DNA from 4 places in the Streptomyces sp. NPDC050636 genome. Region 4 is predicted to be linked to each of the others. Evidence: riboswitches for the same ligand, from Rfam matches in the RefSeq annotation. Region 4 holds a riboswitch; each other region holds the start of a gene.
What was found. Region 4 has a riboswitch for cobalamin ahead of thiI (tRNA uracil 4-sulfurtransferase ThiI). Riboswitches for the same ligand answer to the same signal wherever they lie in the genome.
Positions count from the first base shown of each region.

Region 1: linked by a shared signal. The riboswitch ahead of AB0I10_RS32715 (CbtB-domain containing protein) and the one ahead of thiI (tRNA uracil 4-sulfurtransferase ThiI) in region 4 are both predicted to bind cobalamin.
Region 2: linked by a shared signal. The riboswitch ahead of metE (5-methyltetrahydropteroyltriglutamate--homocysteine S-methyltransferase) and the one ahead of thiI (tRNA uracil 4-sulfurtransferase ThiI) in region 4 are both predicted to bind cobalamin.
Region 3: linked by a shared signal. The riboswitch ahead of AB0I10_RS14525 (iron ABC transporter permease) and the one ahead of thiI (tRNA uracil 4-sulfurtransferase ThiI) in region 4 are both predicted to bind cobalamin.

Region 1 is NZ_JBFAIP010000080.1:14,889-17,666, forward strand. Features, by position in the region: gene AB0I10_RS32700 (hypothetical protein) at 1-162, shown strand, start outside; gene AB0I10_RS32705 (SPW repeat protein) at 282-722, opposite strand; gene AB0I10_RS32710 (histidine phosphatase family protein) at 899-1,492, opposite strand; cobalamin riboswitch at 1,594-1,759, shown strand; gene AB0I10_RS32715 (CbtB-domain containing protein) at 1,803-2,021, shown strand; gene AB0I10_RS32720 (CbtA family protein) at 2,037-2,778, shown strand, end outside.
Region 2 is NZ_JBFAIP010000020.1:36,870-39,647, forward strand. Features, by position in the region: gene metE (5-methyltetrahydropteroyltriglutamate--homocysteine S-methyltransferase) at 1-1,338, opposite strand, end outside; cobalamin riboswitch at 1,509-1,726, opposite strand; gene AB0I10_RS17845 (short-chain fatty acyl-CoA regulator family protein) at 2,165-2,778, shown strand, end outside.
Region 3 is NZ_JBFAIP010000014.1:43,033-45,810, reverse strand. Features, by position in the region: gene AB0I10_RS14535 (DsrE family protein) at 1-8, opposite strand, end outside; gene AB0I10_RS14530 (FABP family protein) at 345-932, shown strand; cobalamin riboswitch at 960-1,088, shown strand; gene AB0I10_RS14525 (iron ABC transporter permease) at 1,237-2,280, shown strand; gene AB0I10_RS14520 (ABC transporter ATP-binding protein) at 2,280-2,778, shown strand, end outside.
Region 4 is NZ_JBFAIP010000044.1:17,973-20,750, reverse strand. Features, by position in the region: gene cobF (precorrin-6A synthase (deacetylating)) at 1-650, opposite strand, end outside; gene thiI (tRNA uracil 4-sulfurtransferase ThiI) at 647-1,981, opposite strand; cobalamin riboswitch at 2,136-2,354, opposite strand; gene AB0I10_RS26275 (MMPL family transporter) at 2,412-2,778, opposite strand, start outside.

The DNA.
Region 1 (2,778 bases), on a different contig from region 4:
TGGCTGGTGCTGGCCGCCGCGATCGGCGGCCTGGCCACGGGCATCGCGCTCGCGCACGGCCTGCTCATCGCGGGCGGGTTAATGCTGGCCGGTCTCTCCGGGGAGTATTTCGACCCCGGCACCGCCCCCACCCACGGGCGGGCCGACCGGGGCGCGGAATAGGGCCCCGAACACCCCCGGTGCCACAGAACGCCCGGAGACACATTGCACGGCCCGCCCACCGTCTACGGACGGCGAGCGGGCCGGCGGCTTTTCACACGCACGCTCCCGAAGGGAGCGCATCACGTGGCACGGCGGCTCTTCCCTGCCACGCCGACACACATCGCACCCAGCAGGAGCGTCAGGGCGCCGATGACGATGTTGTTCACGATGACGCCTGCGTCCGGACTGCTCCCGACGACCCAAGGCGAAATGATCAGCCATGCGCCCATCGCGCACATCGCACCACTCAGGCCGTACATACGGTCCGGCGTGACGGTGAATCCGATCGCCAGCAGCGAGATCGCGATGCCGAGGATGAGGTTGTGCAGGACCAGTGCGGGCTGTGAGGCCGCGAAATGGATGACCCACGGTGAAATGGCGCAGTACAGGCCGACCAGGAACACCGGTCCGTCCACGAGTACTACGTCACGCCCGCCGAGGACGCGGTCGTATCGAGCTGCCATCTCTGAAGCGTCGGGGTGACCTGCGAGGTCTCCCCTGGTGTGTGAGACGTCGGCCATGCGACTCGCCTCCTTCGTCCGCAAGCCTGGCCGGATTCGCGTGGCATGGGGCCGCGCACCTTTATTCTGCACTTATGTCGCCTTTATGTGTAGATGGTGGAGGCGGCAATTTTCCCGGCAGCGGTGTTGTCGCGCACCGCGCCCGCAACCCCTTACCCCCGACCTCGCCCACGGCCTCATCCACTGCCCTCTTCACGGCCTCCATGGCCCAGCGACCGACCCAGCCCCAGGTTCCAGCGCCCGCTGCGACCGCTCAGCTCGGTCGCGGTCAGCGGGGCCACATCCAGCCGCCAGAACGCCTCCATCGGGAGCCGGAGGGCACACACCGTGGCGGCGCGCACGACATCCGGCTCCACTACGGCGAGCACGCGCCCCGACTCGGCGGCCACCCCCGTCAGCCAGGCCCCGACCCGGTCGCAGAGCTGCCGCAGCGATTCGCCGCCATGCCCCGCGAAGCCGGGATCCGAGAGCCAGGCGGACACCGCCTCCGGCTCGGCGTCGGCCACCTCCGCCAGGCTCCGGCCACGCCACCGGCCCATCGCACAGCCCGCCGGCGCCGGCATGGGCTCCGCCGGCAGCCCGAGTTCCTCGGCCGTACGACGACACCGCATCGACGGCGAGACCATGATCCGGTCGGCGCCCGGCAGCGTTCCGGCGGCGGTCCGGGCGCGGCGCAGTCCGGCCTCGCTCAACGGACCGTCGTCGTCGAAGCGCACCTCGCGCTGCGCCAAACCCGCGGCCGGTGAGATCAACGTCACCCGAGTTGTCATGCACTCTTCCCCAGCTCTTTCCGGACATCCACAACAGATCGCCCACCAGGGGAAGTTGACCGGCCGATGCGCCCTGTCCTGCGCCCCTCCGCCCCCTGTGCGGCCTTGGCCATGTGGCCGGTTCGCGATACCTTCCCGATGATATTGACGACGACATGACGGAAGCCGGTGGGATCCCGGCGCGGTCGCGCCACTGTATGTCCGGTTTTGACTCAGCCCAGCAGGGCCGGGACCGGGCAAGCCAGACCCGGCATGTCGTTACGCACTCCATCTACAGGGACGCGAGTTCCCCTTCTCAGGAGGTCCTGCCATGGCTCAGACCATCGCTCCGCCGGCCGCCGGCACCATCACCCCGGCCCCGCTCCCCCTCAAGGCGCTCGCCCCCTGGGCACTGTTCGTCGGCGTCCTGATGCTGGTCCTGCTGTACTTCATCGGCGCGGAGCAGGGTGCCACCTCGGTGTTCTCCGGTACGGACGTTCACGAGTGGGTCCACGACGGACGCCACCTGCTCGGCTTCCCCTGCCACTGATCGGACGCCGCACCCATGAACTCCCTCACCATCAGAAATCTTCTGGTGCGCGGCATGCTCGCCGGTCTGGCGGCCGGTGTCCTCACCCTCGTCGTCGCCTACTTCCTGGGCGAACCGCAGGTGGACGCCGCGATCGCGTTCGAGGAAAGCCACAGCCACGGCCATGAGCACGAGGTGGAGGCCGTCAGCCGCGGTATGCAGTCCACAGCGGGCCTGGCGACCGGCATCCTGGTCTACGGCGTGGCGCTGGGCGGTATCGCCGCCCTGGTCTTCTGCTTCGCACTGGGCCGGATCGGCCGCTTCAGCACCCGGGCCACGGCCGTCCTGGTGTCCGGCGGGGCGCTGCTGGTCTATCTCGTACCGTTCCTGAAGTACCCGGCCAACCCGCCGGCCGTCGGCGACCCCGACACCATCGGCCAGCGCACCGCCCTGTACTTCCTGATGATGCTGCTCGGCATCCTGCTGGCCGTCGGCGCGACGATTCTCGGCCGGCGCCTCGCTCCCAAGCTGGGCAACTGGTACGCCACGGTCGCGGGCGGCGCCGCGTTCGTGGTCGCCATCGGGATCGCGTACGCCTTCCTGCCGGCCTACGACAATGTGCCGCACGGATTCCCCGGCACATCGCTCTGGGAGTTCCGGCTGTCGACGCTCGCCGTTCAACTGGTGCTGTGGACCGCCTTCGGGCTGATCTTCGGTCATCTCGCGGAGCGCGTCGTACCGGCCAAGGAAGCCGCGGCTGCCACTGAGGCCAAGGCCG
Region 2 (2,778 bases), on a different contig from region 4:
GATGGTGGTCGTCGGCAGGAGCGGCAGCCCGAGGTGGGCGCGCTGGGCGGCGGCCCGCTCAGCGTACGGCTGCGAGCGGCGTCCGTCGGCGTCGGTGACGGCCGCGGCGCGGGCCCGTACCGCCGGGTCGTGGGTCAGCGCGGAACCGGCGCGGGACGCCAAGTCGGCCCGGTTCGAGGCGAGTTCGGCGGCGATGGTGTCGGTGCCCTGTTCCAGGCCGCGGGCCAGGGTGACGATCTCGGTGGTCTTCTGCTGGGCGAAGGCGAGCCAGCGGGCGATCTGCGGATCGATGTCCCGCTCGGCGGTGGCGTCCAGCGGGACATGCAGCAGGGAGCAGGACGACGAGACGTCGACCCGGTCGGCGAGACCGAGCAGGGTGCCCAGGGTGGCCAGGGACTTCTCGAAGTCGTTGATCCAGACGTTACGGCCGTTGACGACGCCCGCGACCAGGCGCTTGCCGGGCAGTCCGCCGACGGCCGCGAGATCGGCGAGGTTGGCGGCCGCGGCGCCGGTGAAGTCCAGTGCGAGACCGTCGACGGGCGCCTTGGCCAGCACCGGCAGGGCGTCGCCCAGACGGTCGAAGTAGGCGGCGACCAGCAGCTTGGGACGGTCGGCGGGCGCGCCGAGGTCGCGGTAGGCACGGGCGGCGGCATTGAGCACGGCGGGGGAGCGGTCCTGCACCAGCGCCGGCTCGTCCAGCTGCACCCACTCCGCGCCGGCGGCCCGCAGATCGGCGAGCACCTCTTCGTACACCGGCAGCAGCCGGTCGAGCAGCGTCAGCGGGTCGAACTCGGCGGCGACGCCGGGCGCGGGCTTGGACAGCAGGAGGTAGGTGACCGGGCCGACCAGGACCGGGCGGGCGGCGAGGCCGAGCGCGAGGGCTTCACGGAGCTCGCCGACCTGCTTGGCGGAGTCCGCCGTGAAGACCGTGTCCGGCCCCAACTCCGGTACGAGATAGTGGTAGTTGGTGTCGAACCACTTGGTCATCTCCAGCGGCGCCACGTCCTGCGTGCCGCGGGCCATCGCGAAGTAGCCGTCCAGCCGGTCGGCGGCCACCGCGGCGCGGTGCCGGGCCGGGATCGCGCCGACCATCACGCTGGTGTCCAGGACGTGGTCGTAGTACGAGAAGTCGCCGGTCGGCACTTCGTGGACACCGGCCCCGGCGAGCTGCCGCCAGTTGCCGCGGCGCAGTTCGGCGGCGGTGCTGCGGAGGGCGTCGGCGGTGACGCGGCCCTTCCAGTAGCCCTCGATGGCCTTCTTCAGTTCCCGGTGCTGCCCCTGACGGGGGTAGCCGTGCACGGTGGCGCGTGCTGCCGCGGCTGCGGACTTGCTGGTCACGGAACTCTCCTTCGCGAGCGTGTCTCCATACGAACCCGGGACGGGTCGAGGACGCGAAAGACCGCGAAGGTCAGCACACCGGGCGGACCACCGCGCGATGGCGCCGCGCGTGCCGCCTGTATGTACGCCGACCCGCCCTCGAAGGTCACCGAGATCTCCGCGCACGATTCGGTCGCGCGCGGGCAACGGGCAGGTCTTCGGACTCGCGGGCACATCCGCCAAGGCGGACACCTACTGGCCGTCGCTTCCCAGACCCGGACCGGGCCCAGTGCGTATGACGGCGTTCGTTCCCACTCACCGCTGCGGGGCAGTCCCGGAATTCCACCGGGTTCCCTCTTGCGACGCGCCTGCCTGGCGGGCAGGGCGAACCAGTTGCACGGCCAGCCTAGACGAAGTCCGAAGTGCCGTCTGCCGGACGGGTGCGAGCAGCCTCAGCCACTGCTCGCGCCCGTCCCGCACCCGCCGGGGCGCACCCCGCCCCGGCGGCGAACCCGGGTCCCTCAACCCGGGCCGTGCATCAGGTGGCCGGTGGAACCGGCGTGTGCTGCGTGTGAACCATGCGAAGGTGCAACAGCTGAGTGCCGCTTCTTCTGGGCGACGGCCCGCCGCATCCTCGGGCATGTGGAGTGCTGAGCGATCTGCCGGGGTTGTCGGAGTCCATCGGGCTGCAGGTACGACTCTGGCAGGGGTGCCCAGTGCCGGCAAGCGTGGCGTGATGCCAAGTTCTGCGCATCTTCTCCGCCATTTTTGCCAACATTGCCAATCCTGGTGCACCGGAGATGACTTATGCTGCGCACAGATCCAGCGCACGGCCGGAGGGGGCCTGGTGAGCAAGACATACGCGGGAGCGCGGCTGCGCCGACTGCGCGAAGAACGGCGGCTGAGCCAGGCCGAGTTGGCCCGGACACTCGCCATCTCGCCCAGCTATCTCAACCAGATGGAGCACGACTCCCGGCCGCTGACCGTGCCCGTACTGCTGCGGCTGACCGAGGCGTTCGGCGTCGACCCCGGCTTCTTCTCCGCGCGCGACACCGGCCGCGTCCTGGCGGACCTGCGGGAAGCCCTCGCCGACGAGATGGCCGCCACCCGGGTGTCGCCCGCCGACCTGTCGGAGCTCGCCTCCCGGCTGCCCGCCGTCGCCGCCGTCCTCCTCGACCTGGGCCGCCGCAACCAGGCCCTGACCGAGCGGCTCGCCGAGGCCGCGGAGCACCGTGGCGCTCCCGACCAGGCCATACCCCGCTCACCGCACGAAGAGATCCGCGAATTCTTCTACCGCCGGCAGAACTACCTGCACGACACCGACACCGCCGCCGAAGAACTCGCCGGGGAGATCGGCATCCGCCCCGGCGAGGTGCTCCCGGCCCTCGCCACCCGGCTCACCGAAGCCCACGGTGTGCGTCTCGCCGCCGACTGCGACCGGCTGCACCACTACGACCCGGC
Region 3 (2,778 bases), on a different contig from region 4:
TTCGCCATGCGGCCAGACTAGGGTCTGTCCGATAGGTCAGGGCCTAGAGGTGCAGCAGGATGGGGGTACCCCTGCTCCTTAAGAGCTTGGCGGCGGACCTCACAGCGCCGCTGCCACGGTCGCCGACTAGACTCGCAGGCGGTCCGTAACCTCACTCCGTCCAAGGAGCGCGCTCGTGCTTGAGGCAGTCTTCACCACCCTGCTCGTCCTCGTCGGCGTCGGCGTGGTCGCTTTCGCCGGTCTGACCTGGAAGAAGCTGTACCAGGGCCAGCGCTGACCTGCCCGTCCTCCGTACGAGCGCGTCGCGCACCCCTCCTTTCGCCCCCTAAAGATCGCCTGAGCTCATGATCGAGATCCCGTCCGACCTGAACCCGGCCCTCGTGCCGCTCGCCTTCCTCCTCGGCAACTGGGAGGGCGCGGGCGTCGCCGACTTCCCTGGCACCGAGAAGTGCAACTTCGGGCAGGAGGTCACCTTCACCCACGACGGCCGTGACTTCCTCGAATACACCTCGCACAGCTGGGTGCTCGACAGCGAGGGCAAGAAGGTCCGCCCGCTGGAGACCGAGAGCGGCTACTGGCGGATCGACGCGGACCGCAGGGTCGAGATCGTGATGATCCGCGACCAGGGCGTGGTCGAGGTCTGGTACGGCGAGCTCGCCGACCGGAAGCCGCAGATCGACCTGGCCACCGACGCCGTCGCGCGCACCGCGGCCTCCGGCCCGTACAGCGGCGGCAAGCGGCTCTACGGCTATGTCAACGGCGACCTGATGTGGGTCGGCGAGAAGGCCACCCCCGACGTGCCGCTGCGCCCGTACATGTCGGCGCAACTGAAGAAGGTCGCCGATCTGAAGCAGTGGGCGGAGAGCCTGCCCGACGACATGCCGGACGGCGTCTCCTTCTTCAACCCGGACGGCACGCCCTACAAGGGCTGACCGGCACAGCAGCACAGCAGCACAGCAGCACCCAGTACGACCCAGCGTTACGCGCCCCGCGGGGGAAGTCCGGTGAGAGTCCGGCGCTGACCCGCAACGGTTGAGCGGAAGCCCCTTCCGCAAGCCCGATCACCCGCGGCGGCGCCTGATCCTGACAACTCGCCGTGGACTGCGATGGGACACCGCCGTTGCCTGGGGGCACTCCCCCGGCCGGCGCTGGGGGGACCCCCGCTCAGCGTCAGCTGGGGGCGCTCCGGGCCGCCGCTCCTTTCCGCATGGACGCGGCCCGAGCCGAAGGCTCCTCTTGGCACCCCCCGCCCGTACCGCCCCCTTGGCGGCCGCGCTCTCCCTCGCCCTCCTCGGCTCCCTGCTCTGCGGGGTCGGCCTCGGCGCCGCCGGGGTGAGCTGGCCGCAGGTGCTGCGCTATCTCGGCGCCGGGCTGACCGGCGGCACCATCGCGCCCGACGAGGTCCCCGCCTACACCATCGTGTGGGAGCTGCGCTTCCCACGGGCCGTGCTGGCCGCCGTCGTGGGCGCCGGGCTCTCCGCCATCGGCGTGGCCGTACAGGCCATGGTCCGTAACGCCCTCGCCGACCCCTTCGTCCTCGGCATCTCCTCCGGCGCCGCCGTCGGCGCCAACGCCGTGCTCCTCTTCGGGGCGCTCGGCACGCTCGGCGTCTGGGCACTGTCGGTGTCCGCGTTCGTCTCCGCGCTGATCGCGATGGTGCTGGTGTACGCGGCGGCCCGCACCGTCCACGGGCTCACCCCGCTGCGCCTGGTCCTCACCGGCTCGGCCATGTACTACGGCTTCTCCGCCATCACCACCCTCATGGTGTTCACCGCCGACCGCGGCGAGGCCGCCCGCTCCGCGATGATGTGGCTGCTGGGCAGCCTGAGCGGGGCCGGCTGGGGCTCGGTGCCGATAGCCGCGGCCGCGGTGGCCGCCGCGCTGGCATATCTGCTGCTCTCCGCGGGCCGGCTGAACGCACTGGCCATGGGCGACGAGACGGCCGCCGCCCTCGGGGTCGACGGGGAGCGGCTGCGCCGTGAACTGTTCGTCGTCGCCGCGGCGGTCACCGGCGCGGTGGTCGCCGTCAGCGGCGCGATCGGCTTCGTGGGCCTGATGGTGCCGCATGTGACGCGGATGCTGGTCGGCGCCGACCACCGCCGGGTGCTGGCCGTCGCGCCGCTGCTGGGCGCGGTGCTGCTGGTGTGGGTCGATCTGCTGTCCCGCGTACTGCTGGCACCCGTGGAACTCCCGGTGGGCGCGCTCACCGCCGTGATCGGCGTGCCCTGCTTCGTCCTGCTGATGCGGCGGCGCGGCTACACCTTCGGAGGCGGCGCCTGATGCGGATCGACATCGAGGACCTGTGCGTCGAGGTGGCCGGAAACCGCCTCGTCCACGACATCGCGCTGCAGGCCGGCAGCGGGCGGCTCGTCGGACTGGTCGGCCCCAACGGCAGCGGCAAATCCACCCTGCTGCGCTGCGTCTACCGCGCGCTGCGCCCGGCCGCGGGGACGGTGCGGCTGGACGGCGCGGACCTGCACGCCATGGACACGCGCGAGGGCGCCCGGCGGCTGGCCGCGCTCCCCCAAGAGGCGTCCACGGAGTTCGACTTCACCGTCGCCGAGGTCGTCGCGATGGGGCGGCTGCCGCATCAGCGCGGCTCGGGCCGGGCGAGCGCGGCGGACACCGAGGTGTGCGGGCGCGCGCTGACCCGGGTCGGCGCGGACCATCTGGCCGAACGGGGCTTTCTCAGCCTGTCCGGCGGCGAGAAGCAGCGGGTGCTGATCGCCCGCGCGCTGGCCCAGGAGCCCGAGGTGCTGGTGCTCGACGAGCCCACCA
Region 4 (2,778 bases):
CCGACGTAGGCGCCCCAGTACATCCACCGGCCCTCCTCCCGGGGCGCGGTGAGCGCCGCACCGACATCGAGCATCACGGCGACGTCCTCGCCCTCGGCGAGCCCGGATCCGGCGATGTGCCGGCCGGGGGCGATCCGGACCGGACGGCCGAGCCGGGTCAGCGTCGTGCGGTGGCGGGCGGCCAGCACCGAGATGCTGCTCACCCCGGGAACCACGTCGTACGTGAAGGGCACCGCACCCCGGGCGGCGACCTCCTCCAGCGTGTCGATCGTGCTGTCGTAGAGAGCGGGGTCGCCCCACACCAGGAAAGCTCCGGTCCGGCCCGGCGCCAGTTCGTCTCGGATGAGCCGCTCGTAGAGGGCGGCGCGGCGGTGGCGCCATTCGACGACCTGGGCCCGGTAACCGGCCGGACTCGCGGGGGACCGGTCACGCCGCGGGTCGTCGGCCTCGACCACCCTGTGCCCGGGACCAGCGTGCTCGGCCACCAGATCTCTGCGCAGCCGGGTCAGTTCGGACGTCCGCGCGCCCTTGTCGAGCAGGAAGAACACATCGCAGTCCCGCATGGCCCGTACGGCGGCCAGCGTCACATGCTCCGGATTCCCCGAGCCGATCCCGATCACGAGGACCTGCCGTCGGTCCCCTCCGGTCATGAGGACACCGCCGCGGACGGTGCCGTCGCGCACACGGCCGGACCGGGGCGATCGGGCGCGGGGCCCCCGTCCGGGCGGTCCGCGCCGGGAGCCGTCTCCCCGTCGGACTCTCCCGGGTACATGATCTGGACGTCGCGCAGCAGACTGTCCACCAGGTCGTCCAGGTCGAGTCGCTTCTCCACCGAGCGCAGGTCGGTCAGCCCGGCGCGGAGGGAGACGCGGGGCGGTGCGAGGAGCTTGCAGCAGTCCTCATCCGGCAGTACGGAGATCTCCGCGGTGCCGATGGACCGGGCCTCGTCGATGATCTCCTGCTTCTCCCAGCCGACCAGCGGCCGCAGAACGGGAAGGGTGGCGGCCTCGTCGACGGCGGCCATGTTCGCGAGGGTCTGGCTGGCCACCTGACCCAGGCTGTCACCGGTCACCAGCGCCTCCGCCCGGGTCCGGCCCGCCAGCGCGGAAGCGGCGCGGACCATCAGCCGACGCTGCGCGACGACCTGCAGCCGGCCGGCCCCCGCTATGGCCAATTGCTTCTGCGCGTGGCCGAGGGCGATGACGTGCAGCCGTCCGCCGGGCTGGTAGCGGTTGAGTTCACGGGCGAGGGCGTAAGCCTTGTACACGGAAGCGGCGTTCGTGTACGGAGCGCCGGTGAAGTGGACGAAGTCGCAGTGCAGACCGCGGCGCATCGCCCGGTAGGCCGCCACCGGCGAGTCGTAGCCTCCGGAGAGCAGCACCAGGGCACGTCCGCTGGAACCGACGGGCAGTCCGCCCGCCCCCGGGTGACGGGTCCAGGAGACATAACTTTCCTCGTGGTCGATCTCGACCGAGACCCGTACATCGGGGTGGGAGAGGTTCACCGGCAGGGCTCCCAGGGCCTCCCGGACGCGCGCTCCGAGAAAGCGCTCGAACTGCGACGAGGTCATCTCGAAGCTCTTGTCCCGGCGCTTGACCCGCACGGCGAAACTGATTCCGGGCCGCTCGGCACGCGCGGCGGCGAGCGCGTCCACGGCCGCCTTCGTGATGTCCGCTACGGCGCTCGGGACACGCAGGGCGGGCTCCACCGAGTTGAACCCGATCACCCGGCGGGCGTGTTCCACGAGGACGTCCGGAGAGACCTCGCCGCCGAGCACGGTCACGTTCTGGCCGGACTTGATCCACGTGGAGCCGCCGATGTCCCGCAGGGCATGGCGGAGGTTGCCGTGCAGCCGCTCGGTGAACCGGTGCCGGTTGCGGCCCTTGAGGAAGATCTCACCATGCTTGAGCAGGACACAAGGCCCGCTCGGGCGGGGTGTTCCGGGGGAGGGGGTGGAGGGGGTGCTCGTTTCGCCAGGCACGAAACTCTCCTTCGCGAGTCGTCGTGAGGACCGGTGCCGGGCCGAGAACGGGATGCGGGCCCGCCCACCCCGCACGTACGCAGGGTGAGGTGAAAACGCACCACCAGCTCCGCGGTCCCGCTGCCGGGTCGCCGTGGATGCGTGCGCGGCGATCACACCCCGCACGAGCAGTGGCAGGTCTTCGGACTCGTGGGCACATCCCGAAGGACGGGACACCTACTGGCCGTCGCTTCCCAGGCCACATGCGGACCCAGTGCTTCATGACGTCGGTCGTTCCCACTCACCGCTGCGAGGCAGTCCCGGACTCCCACCGGGTTCCCTCTTACGACACCCCGTCTGGCGGTCGGGGCGAACCAGCTGCGGCTTCAGGGTAGACAAGGCGGCGCGCGGTGAGTGCACCAGCCCAAGATGGAACATGGCTGCGGACCGTTCACTCCTCGGTGAGCCCCAGCCTGGCGTGCAGGCGGCGCAGTGGGCGCGGCGCCCACCAGTTGGCCCGGCCCGCGAGTTTCATCACGGCGGGTACGAGCACGCCGCGCACCAGTGTGGCGTCCAGCAGCACGGCCAGTGCCAGGCCCACGCCCAACAGCTTCAGGAAGGTGATCCCCGAGGTGGCCAGCGCGATCATGACGACGGCGACGAGTGCGGCCGCGGCGCTGACCAGGCGTCCGGTGCGTTCCAGCCCGACGGCGACGGCCAGCGTGTTGTCCCCGGTCTCGGCGTACACCTCCTTGATCCGCGAGAGCAGGAACACCTCGTAGTCCATGGACAGCCCGAAGGCCACGCAGAACATCAGC